Regions from separate parts of the Pantoea sp. LMR881 genome, predicted to be linked through region 2. Evidence: predicted binding sites of a transcription regulator. Region 2 holds the regulator's gene; each other region holds the start of a gene.

Region 1 (3,141 bases), 2.4 Mb from region 2:
TGAAAAACAGGGCCTTTCGCATTTGGGGCATATCGTTGAAAACCCGGTTATTCATAGTGCGTTATGGCAACGTGCCAGCGCCTGCAGTGACGTCACGCTGATGGCGCCTTCACAGCTGCAGCAGGTCGCTTTTGGTGATAACGAGGCCTTTATTACCTTGCAAGATGGCAACATGTTGACTGCGCGCTTATTGATTGCTGCCGATGGTGCGAACTCATGGCTGCGCAATAAAGCTGACATCCCGGTGACGTTTTGGGATTACGATCATCACGCGCTGGTGGCAAATATCCGTACTGATTTGCCGCATGATGCCATCGCACGTCAGGTCTTCCATGGCGATGGCATTCTGGCGTTCCTGCCGATGCAGGATCCCCATCTCTCTTCCATTGTCTGGTCGCTGTCGCCACAAGAAGCAAACCGTCTGGAAACAATGCCGGAAGCCCTATTTAACCAGCAGCTTGCCGTCGCGTTTGATATGCGTCTGGGGCTGTGTCATCTGGAAAGCGATCGTAAATCTTTTCCGTTGATGGCGCGTTACGCACGCAACTTTGCCGCGCATCGCCTGGCATTGGTGGGGGATGCGGCTCATACCATTCATCCCTGGCCGGGCAGGGCGTTAACCTCGGTTTTATGGATGCCGCAGAGTTGATTGGCGAGATCCGCCGCCTGCATCAGGAAGGCAAAGATATTGGTCAGCATCTGTATCTGCGCCGTTATGAACGCAGCCGTAAACACAGCGCAGCATTGATGCTTGCGGGTATGCAAGGTTTCCGGGAAATGTTTGCGGGTAATAACCCGGCGAAAAAATTGTTGCGTGATGTTGGCCTTAAGCTGGCAGATACCTTACCTGGCGTAAAACCGCTCATGCTAAAACAGGCGATGGGCCTGAATGATATGCCGATCTGGCTACGTTAATCCCTGTTTTTTCCTGCCTGAAAGCCAGCGCCTTGCTGGCTTTTTTTATCTCTTTTTTCGCTTGCACCATTAAAAGGCAACCGCGCACCGTTATCGCGCCTCGTTTGATTTATTCTAATTTTGCGGGGTCGTTCGCATTACTTTTATTTATCTTACTTTTTATCTGGTCTGGCATTTTTTTAACATCCTGCGAGTCGATGCACATAAATTTACTGGCTATAAACGCTCAGGCTGTATTTATTGAGCGTCAAATCACAAAAACAGAGTTTTTTATCCTGTTGTTTATGAGTGCCCGTTAAGCTGTGTGGCGTGTTTCGACCCCGTTTTGCTTATGGTTAAACCGTGCGTTCAATGGTAACGTCAATGCAAAGAGAACGTTTGCGTCGACATTCATTTCGACGTGCGTTAAAACTCAACTCGCTTCTGCACAGGATGGTTATGACTCAGCAAACACCTCTGTTTGAACAGCATCAGGTTTGCGGTGCCCGCATGGTTGATTTTCATGGCTGGATGATGCCACTGCATTACGGCTCTCAAATGGATGAACACCACGCGGTGCGTAATGACGCCGGCATGTTTGATGTTTCTCATATGACCATCGTGGATCTCAAAGGCCCGCGCACCCGTGAATTCCTGCGTTTTCTGCTGGCGAATGACGTAGCCAAATTGACCCAGCCGGGTAAAGCACTTTACAGCGGAATGCTCAATGCGTCGGGTGGCGTCATTGACGATTTGATTGTTTACTTTATGACCGAGACGTTCTTCCGCCTGGTGGTGAATTCGGCCACCCGTGAGAACGATCTTGCGTGGATAGGTGAACATGCAAAAGGTTATGGCATTTCACTGACCGAACGTGACGATCTGGCGCTAATTGCTGTCCAGGGGCCGCAGGCGCAGCAAAAAGCGCAAACGCTATTCAGCGCCGAACAGCGCCAGGCAGTGGAAGGCATGAAACCGTTTTTCGGTGTGCAGGCGGGCGAGTTATTTATCGCCACCACCGGTTATACCGGAGAGGCGGGCTATGAAATTGCGCTGCCAGCGGGCGAGGCGGCAGATTTCTGGCAACGCTTGCTGGCGGCGGGCGTTAAACCTGCAGGTCTGGGCGCACGCGATACCTTGCGTCTGGAGGCGGGCATGAATCTTTATGGTCAGGAAATGGATGAAGGCGTATCACCGCTTGCTGCCAATATGGGCTGGACCATCAGTTGGGAACCTGCCGATCGTAAGTTCATTGGGCGTGATGCGCTGGAAGCACAACGCGAGCAGGGCACAGAAAAACTGGTCGGCCTGGTCATGACTGAAAAAGGCGTGCTGCGTAACGGGTTACCGGTGCGCTTCACTGACGAACAAGGTCAGCCGCAGCAAGGCATTATCACCAGTGGCTCATTCTCGCCCACGCTGGGTTGCAGCATCGCCCTGGCACGTGTTCCTGCCAGTATTGGCGACAGCGCGGTGGTAGAAATCCGTCATCGCGAAATGCCCGTGCAGGTCACCAAACCTGTTTTTGTTCGTGCCGGTAAGCCGGTCGCTAAATAAATTTAATTCAGGAGAAATGGCGATGAGCAATGTGCCAAGTGAGTTGAAATACCGTGAGAGCCACGAGTGGGTACGTAAAAACGAAGATGGTTCTTACACTGTAGGCATTACCGAACATGCACAAGAACTCTTGGGCGACATGGTCTTTGTTGATCTGCCTGACGTTGGTGCGACGTTTACTGCCGGTGAAGAGTGTGCCGTCGCGGAATCCGTGAAAGCGGCGTCTGATATCTATGCACCGATCAGCGGTGAGATTATTGCCGTTAACGAAGACCTGGCCGATGCGCCTGAAACCGTCAACAGCGATCCGTATCAGGATGGCTGGCTGTTTCAAATCAAAGCCAGCGATGAGTCAGAACTCGACTCACTGCTGGATGCCGATGGCTATAAAGCCTCTATCGACGAGTAATAATCTGGCGGTCTTGCATTGAGGCCGCCATTGTTTTTCGCTCTTTTAGTTCCCCAGCCCGATTCAGGATTTACTGCTAATGACCCAGACTCTCAGCCAGCTTGAACATAACGGTGCATTCATTGAGCGCCATATCGGTCCTTCACCTGAGCAACAAGCTGTCATGCTTGAGGCTATTGGTGCCAGTTCGCTGGAGGCGTTGATCGGTTCTATCGTCCCCGCTGATATTCAACTGCCTGGTCCGCCAGCCGTAGGTGAAGCAGCGACTGAACAGCAGGCGC
Region 2 (3,141 bases):
AGTTATACCGTGCGTCAGCTTGAAACCTGGCTGGCGGTGCCCTTATTTGAACGCCAGCATCGTGAAGTAGTTTTAACCCCGGCGGGTGAGCATTTTGTACGTGAAGGGCGGAGCGTCATCAAAAAAATGCTGGCTACCCGACGGCAATGCCAGCAGCTGGCCAATGGCTGGCGCGGTCAGTTGAGCATTGCAGTTGACTGCATTGTCAAACCTGAACGCACGCGACAGCTGGTAAAGATTTTTATCGCCACTTCCCGGACATGGAATTACACATTAGCTATGAAGTTTTTAATGGTGTCTGGGATGCGCTGGCTGACGGGCGTGTCGATGTGGCGATCGGTGCAACGCAGGCCATTCCGGTGGGAGGGCGTTTTGCCTTTCAGGATATGGGGGCGCTGAACTGGCGTTGCGTGGTGAGGCATAACCATCCATTGACACAGGAAAGCCAGCTCGATGATGACACGCTACGGCGCTGGCCTTCACTGGTGCTGGAAGATACCTCACGGGCTTTGCCACGCCGCATGACCTGGACGTTAGATAATCAGCGTCGGCTGGTGGTGCCGGACTGGCAAACCGGGCTGGATTGTGTGCTGGGAGGATTGTGTGTGGCAATGATGCCGGGCCATCTGGCACATCCGCTGCTTGATGCAGGCGAGTTAGTGGAGTTGACGCTGCCAGTCGCTTTTCCGGAAAGCCCTTGCTGCGTCAGCTGGGCTGAAGATCGCGCATCACCGGCGCTGGGCTGGTTGCTCAATTACCTGGGTGATGCGCAAACGCTTAATCAAGAGTGGTTAAGCGAAGTTTAGCGGCGATAGTCGCGGAAAGGGCCATAACCCACTGAGCGACGTTCAATTAAGGTTGGATGGACCTCAATAGTTTGTGACTCTTCACGCTTGCTGGTAATACGATCCAGCAGCATCTCCAGCGCCTTTTCGCCAAGCTGAGCTTTCGGCTGATGCACCGTGGTGAGAGCCGGCGTGAAATAGCGTGCGTTGCGCACATTATCATAGCCAATGACGGAAATATCCTGTGGTACGCGCAAACCCATCTCATCAGCCGCACAGATCGCGCCCATCGCCATAATGTCGCCGCCGCAAAATACCGCAGTAGGCCGCTGTTTTTGCGACAGAATTTGCTGCATTGCCTGATAACCTGAGTCTGGCTCAAAATCACCCTGTACAATCCACTCTGCGCGGGGCTGAATACCTGCTTCTTCTAACGCTTTCAAAAAACCGGCATGGCGGCCGCCTCCGGTGTTACGTTCCAGCTGGCCAGGAATTGCACCGATATCGCGATGTCCGCGCTCTATCAGATAGCGGCCGGCAAGATAGCCACCCTGAAAGGCGTTATCCAGAACGGTATCGGTAAAATCGGCGCGAGATTCGCCCCAGTCCATCACCACCATAGGGATGTTGCGGTTCTCTTCCAGCATTTTTAGCAGATCATCAGGATACTCTGAGCACATCACCAACAGCCCGTCGACGCGCTTTTGCGCCATCATCGAGAGATAAGCACGCTGTTTTTGTAGATCGTTGTGCGCGTTACCTAAAATCAGCGTGTAACCCTTGTCGAAACAATGGTTTTCCACCGCTTCAATAATTTCAGCAAAATAAGGCGCTTCGCTGGAGGTCGCCAGTAATCCCAGCGTTTTGGTGTGATTCACCTTCAGACTGCGGGCAACCGCGCTGGGTGAATAATGCAGTTCCTGAATGGCTTGCCAGACTGCATTGCGCGTTTCTTCCGCCACAAAACGCGTTTTATTGATGACGTGAGAGACGGTCGTTGTAGAAACGCCAGCACGTTTCGCCACATCTTTAATTGTTGCCATGAAAAAGGACTCCCGGACTTATCGCAACTCGCTGATAAGCATAATGTTAAACGTTTGCGTCTGCTAAGGGTTTTGCCCGCAAATATGCAGTAATTTTGCCGGTAAAAAGGCGTCTGGGCGGGTTAATTACGCCAAAAGAAGACTGCGAACGGAACCGACGTTGCGCGCGTTGCGCAACAAAGGCTGGATTCTAACAAGGCTGAGCGGATAAAACGAGATTTTTACCGGGTCGTATGGGAAAATGCCTTATCCCTACAAACTGTGTGACTAAGGAGAACGAGATGAGTACCGATCTGAAACTGGCGCTGGCGACCACGGGCGCGGCGCTGCTGATGATTGTGGTGTTTAGCTTTACCGCGATTCTGCATTAATAAAAAAGCCGGGACAGTTCCCGGCTTTTTTGATCTGACGTTAACGAATCGTTTTTGGCGTCATCATACGCCGCGCACCGATATAATGTCGTTGCCAGTAATCCTCGCCAAGGGCGCTGATCTGAATATCTTTGCCGGTCCGTGGCGATTGAATAAATTTGCCATTTCCGAGGTAAACACCCACATGATCGGCGGTGCCGCGGCCATTAATACGGAAAAAACCAAATCGCCTTTTTCCAGGGATTCGCGTTTAACCGGCGCTGCATCACGCAAATGATACATTTCATTGGCGGTGCGTGGGATTTTAAATTTCAGCAAATCTTTGTAGGCGTACCAGACTAATCCACTGCAATCAAAACCGGTATGAGGCGAGGTACCGCCCCACTGATAAGGTTTACCCAATTGCCCCATCAGCTTTGCCATCGCGGTTTCACGCGCTTTTTGATAACGCTGCCGGTGAGCCTTACTCATTTTGATGGTGCTGATAGCGTTGCTTTTAGCCGCCACAATGTCAGATGAACGCTGATGGCCGTAACGCTTTTTAGCTGTTTTAGGCGTGCGTTTTTTAGCGGACGTCGGTTGTGCAACCCCAACGTGTTTTGCTTTTTTAGTTTGAGTTTCTGCGTTGTGGCCTGGCGTGATTTTTTTACCGATGCTTTTACCGGACGTCGCTTGCGTCGTTCATCTTCACGTGCACTTTTTGTCTCCGCTTTATGCGAACTGGCATTAACCGGTGCCTGCGGTGAAGCAGAAGCCACGTTAAAGAACAGCTGGGCAAATGCCAGGATGAAAAGCGTAATCAGTAAACGCATAGTCCGGTTACAGGTTGAGCTGTCAGCTTAGAAATACGCCTGACAGAGTTGGAAAAATCTGATCAAGGATCAGTGCCGGGGCCATTCTAGTCCAGTTTTTTTTTAAAAAAGTAAGTCCTTTTTCTTTTAA
Region 3 (3,141 bases), 210 kb from region 2:
TAATCGTGGGAAAAACGAATTCAGCCATTAACGACTGGCTTCGCCATATCAACGGTTATGTGAACAAATTACTGCTGCCACGCATTGCTGAAGCGCCGTTTGCCGAGTTTGCCACACCCGAAGCGCGTCACTATTTCCGCACTAAAAAACAGGCCAGTATCGGTAACTTCGAAGAGCTGATGCAGCATGCGCCTGGCTTTATTAAAAATGTCAGCGAAGATTTACGTCAGCTAGATAAGCTGATCGTTAAGCCCAATGCGGTAAACGGTGAACTGTCGGAGGATGATTTTAATCTGTTCCCGCTGTTACGTTCACTTACGCTGGTCAATGGAATCGAATGGCCCACCCGCGTAGCGGATTATCGTGACAATATGGCAAAACAGACTCAGGTTAATTTGCTCTCTTCCATCGCACAATAATCCCGTCCCGATGAGAAACGTGACCGCGTTTCTCATCCCTTCCTGGTGACACCCGCTCGACATTCAGGCAGGCTATGTCTCGCTTTATTGCACTGTCACTTCGGGAGAAAAAATGAAAAAGGCTTTTCTGGCGCTCACTACCCTGCTGTTAGCCGTGACGCTTAGCGGCTGTAACAAACTGACGCAGTACACCATCAGCGAGCAAGAAGTGAACCAGGCGCTGCAAAAGCGCAATAATTATGAAAAAGATATTGGCGTTGCTGGCCTGGTGAATGCGCACATCGTGTTGAGCAACCTCACCAGTCAAATCGGGCGCGACACGCCAGGCACCGTCACCTTATCGGGTAAGGCTGATATCAATGTCTCCTCACTGTTTGGGCCGCAGCAGGCAGATATGCAGTTGAAAATGCGCGCGCAGCCGGTGTTTGATCAGCAGCAGGGAGCCATTTATTTGCGCGATCTGGAAATCATTGATGCGCAGGTGCAGCCGGAAAAAATGGCGTCCATTATGAAAACCCTGACGCCCTATCTGAATCAGTCGCTGAAAAGCTATTTCAATCAAAAACCCGCTTATGTCCTGAGCGAAGACCGGAGTGAAGCTGAGTCGCTGGCGAAAAAGTTTGCCAAAGGGCTGGAAGTCAAGCCGGGTGAGCTAGTGATTCCCTTCACGCAATAAGCTCTGCCGCGCCCACTGGCGCGGTTTTCTTTCCTGTACGATAAAAACCAGGTGCAAACGGTTGCCTGAATCCTTATGCTTAGACCCCGGCCTAAACATGCCTTTTGTTTCCTTTCTGCCGGAGCCTCATTGATGACTGCACAACCTCAGCAACTCACCATCCGCCGCCCAGATGACTGGCATATCCATCTACGTGATGACGAGATGCTTAAAACGGTCCTGCCTTATACCAGCGCGGTAAATGGACGTGCCATCGTGATGCCAAATCTGGTGCCACCGGTCACCAGCGTGGCAGCAGGCGAAGCCTATCGCGATCGTATTCTGGCAGCCTTGCCGCCAGAGCATCAGTTTACCCCTCTGATGACCTGCTATTTGACCGATTCACTCGACCCTGATGAGATCGAACGTGGTTTTACTGCTGGCCTGTTCACCGCCGCTAAACTTTATCCGGCGCACGCCACCACCAATTCCAGCCACGGCGTAACCAATATCGCGTCTATTGCCCGCGTGCTGGAACGCATGCAGACACTCGGCATGCCGCTGTTGATTCATGGTGAGGTCACAGACGCCCATATCGATATTTTCGATCGTGAGGCGCGCTTTATCGAAACGGTGATGGAACCCTTGCGCAAGCAGTTTCCCGATCTCAGGGTGGTCATGGAACACATCACCACCAAAGAGGCAGCTGAGTACGTTGAAGCCGCGAATGAAAAACTTGGAGCAACCATCACCCCTCAGCATCTGATGTTTAACCGTAACCATATGCTGGTCGGCGGCATCCGTCCGCACCTCTATTGTCTGCCTATTCTGAAACGCAATGTGCATCAGGAGGCGCTGCGTAAAGTGGTGGCGAGCGGTAATCCACGTTTCTTCCTTGGCACCGATACCGCGCCGCATCTTCGCCACCTCAAAGAAGCCAGTTGCGGTTGTGCCGGTGTGTTCAATGCCCCCACCTCGCTGCCTGCTTATGCCACTGTGTTTGAGGAACTTAATGCCCTTCAGCACTTTGAAGCCTTCTGCTCTGAAAATGGCCCTCGCTTCTACAACCTTCCGCTCAATGAAGGAACCATTACGCTGGTGCGTGAACCCTGGACCGTGGAAGAGAGCATTGAAATGGGCGCGCACAAGCTGGTGCCTTTCCTCGCCGGTGAAACGCTGAACTGGCGCATCAAAGCGTAATATTGCTTGCCTCCAGATCTTTGTTACTGTATATATGTACAGTATCTTATCTGGAGGTTTTTATGCGTGTTGAAATTACCGTTGCCAGGACCCAACCTCTTCCTGCGGGCGCGATGGAAGCCCTGAGTCAGGAGCTTGCTCGCCGCATTGATGAACAATTCCCCGATACTACTCATCATGTCAAGGTACGTTATGCCACTGCCAATCAGCTAAGCGTGCTGGGTGGCAGTAAAGAGGCACGCGACCAAATCAGCGACATCCTGCAACAAACCTGGGAAAGTGCTGATGACTGGTTCATAACCGATTAACCGCCACTGTGCTGTTTTTTGCCGGGTTTCGCCGCCCGGCTTTTTTAATTTTTGCCCTTCTCGCTATAACCCTTTCCTGCATCTAGACTCTGATTGATCAATCCCCTATTCTTGCGCTCGTCATGCTAAACAGGAGGTGCGACAACATGACTACTGATAAACCTGAAGAAGCGATGACCTTTGGCGAGTTATTAGCGTTAATTGGTGAACAGCAGCGTCGATTGACGGTGCTGGAAAACGCGTTCTCCAGTTTGATTTTCTGTCTCGACGATCGTGCCAGTCAGTTACTTGTGCATAATTTGTCGCTGGAAGCGCAAAATCAAAATCATGATGAGCAACTGCAACTGCATTTTGCCCGACTGGCAGAGTCGCTGCAGAAGCGCGCAGGTGGTGCAGCGCCAGACTCTTTGGCGTAATCGCAGCACAACGCGACGGTATCGTTCAGGCGTCGCGCTATAACCGTTTTATCTTGCCAAACTGCTGGTTAAAATGCCTGTTTCGTCAGGCATTTTATTTTTTTATCCGCCTGTTTTAAGCGTAATTATTCTATCCGGACGCT
Region 4 (3,141 bases), 2.3 Mb from region 2:
TTCCTGAGTGCGGGTTTCATCTTCAACCTGCAGGTTGAGCCGCACGGGAGAATCTGCCAGTACCTCTTTCAGCGCCGGTAACAGCCAGGTTGCCAGACTGTCGGCGTTGACCGCCAGCGACAGCAGCAATGGCGTTGTGCCGCTGTTTTCATCGCCGAGCCACTCTTCTTCCAGTAGCTCAACCTGATGCAGCAGCGCCAGCAGTTTTTGGCCTTGCTCTGTCGGGCGCGGCGGCACAGTACGCACCAGCAGCGGCTGACCGAACAGGTTCTCTAACTGCTTGATGCGCTGCGAAACCGCAGACTGAGTAATACATAACTTTTGCGCGGCGCGCTCAAAGCCGCGTTCACGAATCACAGCATCCAGCGCCTGAAGCGTTCGATAATCCGGGCGTTTCATTATTGTTCTCTCTCCTTCAGGTGGACATTACTATGCCACAAAAGTGTCACATGTGACCGCTGTCTGATTTTTTTGTGGGCTGGCTTCCAAAGCGATTAATCCAACTCACTCACCCGAGCATTTTCAGCAAGCCTTGTTTTATACTACGCCCACTTCGTTGTCGCACAGGTTTTAAACATATCATGACCCAGGATGAACTGAAAAAAGCAGTAGGTTGGGCTGCGCTTGACTACGTGCAGCCAGGCACGGTTGTTGGTGTAGGTACCGGATCAACTGCTGCGCATTTTATCGATGCGCTTGCTACCGTAAAGCATCAGATTGAAGGTGCGGTATCAAGCTCAGAAGCCTCAACCCAAAAGCTTAAAAGCCTGGGGATTGAGGTGTTTGATCTCAACGAAATCGACAGGCTGTCGATCTACGTTGATGGTGCCGATGAGATCAACCCGCAAATGCAGATGATCAAAGGCGGAGGCGCGGCGCTCACACGTGAAAAGATTGTCGCTGCGGTCGCTGACAAATTTATCTGTATTGCCGACGGGTCAAAAGAAGTCGATGTGCTGGGCAACTTTCCGCTGCCTGTTGAAGTGATTCCCATGGCGCGTAGTTTTGTGGCGCGTGAACTGGTGAAAATCGGTGGGCTGCCTGAATATCGCCAGAACGTTGTCACCGATAACGGCAATATTATCCTTGATGTCCATAATCTGAAAATTCTTGACCCCATCGCGCTGGAAAAAACCATCAATGCGCTACCAGGCGTCGTAACGGTCGGCTTGTTTGCCGCACGCGGCGCGGATATTGCGCTGATTGGTGGACCAGACGGCGTTAAAACCATCAAAAAATGATCTGTCTGGCGCAGTAATTGCGCCAGAAATTTCAGGCCACGAAACATCTTTTCTTGCGAAGGCGAAATTTAGTGACTTATGTCACATAAGCGTCATCGACAGCGGGTTCGTTCTCCCTTCGTCGCCGGGATCCCGATTTTGTACGGCAATGTGCTACTGCTGAACGCTGCCGTGCTGGCAGAGAGGCAATCGTTTGTATTGCCGGATGCGTAAATTTTGATATTTTGACAGAAGGTTGGCTTATGGCAGCCCTCGTTGAATTCTGAATAGGATCGGGAAATGGCAAAGGTATCACTGGATAAAGACAAAATTAAGTTCCTGCTGGTGGAAGGTGTCCATCAGAGCGCGCTGGATAACCTGCGTGCGGCAGGTTACACCAACATCGAATTCCACAAAGGTGCGCTGGATTCTGAGGCATTAAAAGCCTCTATCCGTGATGCGCACTTCATCGGTATCCGTTCCCGCTCCCAACTGACCGAAGACATCTTTGCAGCAGCTGAAAAACTGGTGGCTGTAGGCTGTTTCTGCATCGGGACTAACCAGGTTGATCTGGACGCTGCGGCAAAACGGGGCATTCCTGTATTTAACGCGCCTTTCTCTAACACCCGCTCTGTCGCTGAACTGGTGATCGGTGAAATGCTGCTGATGCTGCGCGGCATCCCGGAAGCCAATGCCAAAGCGCATCGCGGCATCTGGAATAAGAATGCCAAAGGCTCTTTTGAAGCGCGTGGTAAAAAACTCGGTATTATTGGCTATGGCCACATTGGTATGCAGTTAGGTGTGCTGGCTGAAAGCCTGGGTATGCACGTTTTCTTTTACGACATCGAAAACAAGCTGCCGTTGGGTAACGCAAATCAGGTACGCAGCCTCAATGAACTGCTGAACATGAGCGACGTGGTGAGTTTGCACGTACCGGAAACCGCCTCAACGCAGGATATGATGGGCGCTGAACAGTTTGCTCAAATGAAACCAGGTGCACTTCTGATTAACGCCTCGCGCGGTACCGTGGTTGATATTCCAGCCCTGTGTGACGCACTGGCAAGTAAGCACGTGGGTGGCGCAGCGATTGACGTATTCCCGGTTGAACCTGCAACTAACAGCGATCCGTTTATCTCTCCGCTGAGCGAATTTGACAACGTGATCCTTACGCCGCACATCGGGGGTTCCACGGAAGAAGCACAAGAGAACATCGGTATCGAAGTGGCCGGTAAGCTGGCGAAGTATTCAGATAATGGCTCTACGCTGTCTGCGGTTAATTTCCCGGAAGTGTCGCTGCCAATGCACGGTGCCAGCGCCAGTCGTTTGCTGCACATCCATGAAAACCGCCCTGGTGTGCTTACCGCTATTAACCAGATTTTTACCGAGCAGGGCATTAACATCGCCGCTCAGTACCTGCAAACTTCACCGTTTATGGGCTATGTGGTTATTGATATTGATGCCGAGAAAGAACTGGCAGACAAAGCATTGCAGTTGATGAAAGCTATTCCGGGCACCATTCGTGCCCGTCTGCTGTACTGATCCGTAAAAGGCAAAGTCACAGCCCAATGAGGCGCCATCTGGCGCCTCTTTTAATCCCACTGCCAGAGCTTTGACGGTGTCAGCACCGCAGGCAAAGGCACATCCCACTTCGCCACCGGCAGGTCATCAACCCGTTGGCAATCATGCGCTAAGCCAACCGGCAAAAAGCCGTGCTGTTTCCAGTTTTGCAGTGTGCGATCGTAAAAGCCGCCGCCCATGCCTAAGCGTTGCCCGTGGCGATCAAAGGCCACCATCGGCACCATCATCACATCAATCTGGTCGAGCGTGATCAACTGGCGAATATCCAGTGGCGGTTCAGGAATATTGAGCTTATTGGGTGTGAGCGTGGTTTCAGGCGTATAGCGCAGAAACAATAAATGGC

The links. Region 2 encodes PurR, which represses purine synthesis genes. Its sites were predicted from a motif close to CANGCAAACGTTTGCNTG; they were not measured.
Region 1: the regulator PurR is predicted to act here: its motif matches at 1,283-1,300, upstream of gcvT (glycine cleavage system aminomethyltransferase GcvT).
Region 3: the regulator PurR is predicted to act here: its motif matches at 1,146-1,163, upstream of pyrC (dihydroorotase).
Region 4: the regulator PurR is predicted to act here: its motif matches at 1,424-1,441, upstream of serA (phosphoglycerate dehydrogenase).

The regions. Positions count from the first base shown of each region.
Region 1 covers NZ_JAPVOK010000002.1:3,013,036-3,016,176, forward strand. The annotation lists partial or broken gene ubiI (FAD-dependent 2-octaprenylphenol hydroxylase) at 1-915, shown strand, start outside; gene gcvT (glycine cleavage system aminomethyltransferase GcvT) at 1,354-2,451, shown strand; gene gcvH (glycine cleavage system protein GcvH) at 2,474-2,860, shown strand; gene gcvP (aminomethyl-transferring glycine dehydrogenase) at 2,940-3,141, shown strand, end outside.
Region 2 covers NZ_JAPVOK010000002.1:660,234-663,374, reverse strand. The annotation lists partial or broken gene punR (DNA-binding transcriptional activator PunR) at 1-806, shown strand, start outside; gene purR (HTH-type transcriptional repressor PurR) at 803-1,828, opposite strand; gene cydH (cytochrome bd-I oxidase subunit CydH) at 2,110-2,199, shown strand; partial or broken gene O3W44_RS04885 (C40 family peptidase) at 2,240-3,011, opposite strand.
Region 3 covers NZ_JAPVOK010000002.1:869,116-872,256, forward strand. The annotation lists gene grxB (glutaredoxin 2) at 1-419, shown strand, start outside; gene O3W44_RS05930 (lipoprotein) at 532-1,095, shown strand; gene pyrC (dihydroorotase) at 1,228-2,274, shown strand; gene dinI (DNA damage-inducible protein I) at 2,337-2,582, shown strand; gene O3W44_RS05945 (hypothetical protein) at 2,729-2,998, shown strand.
Region 4 covers NZ_JAPVOK010000002.1:3,005,408-3,008,548, forward strand. The annotation lists partial or broken gene O3W44_RS15975 (LysR family transcriptional regulator ArgP) at 1-399, opposite strand, end outside; gene rpiA (ribose-5-phosphate isomerase RpiA) at 582-1,241, shown strand; gene serA (phosphoglycerate dehydrogenase) at 1,521-2,759, shown strand; gene O3W44_RS15990 (5-formyltetrahydrofolate cyclo-ligase) at 2,810-3,141, opposite strand, start outside.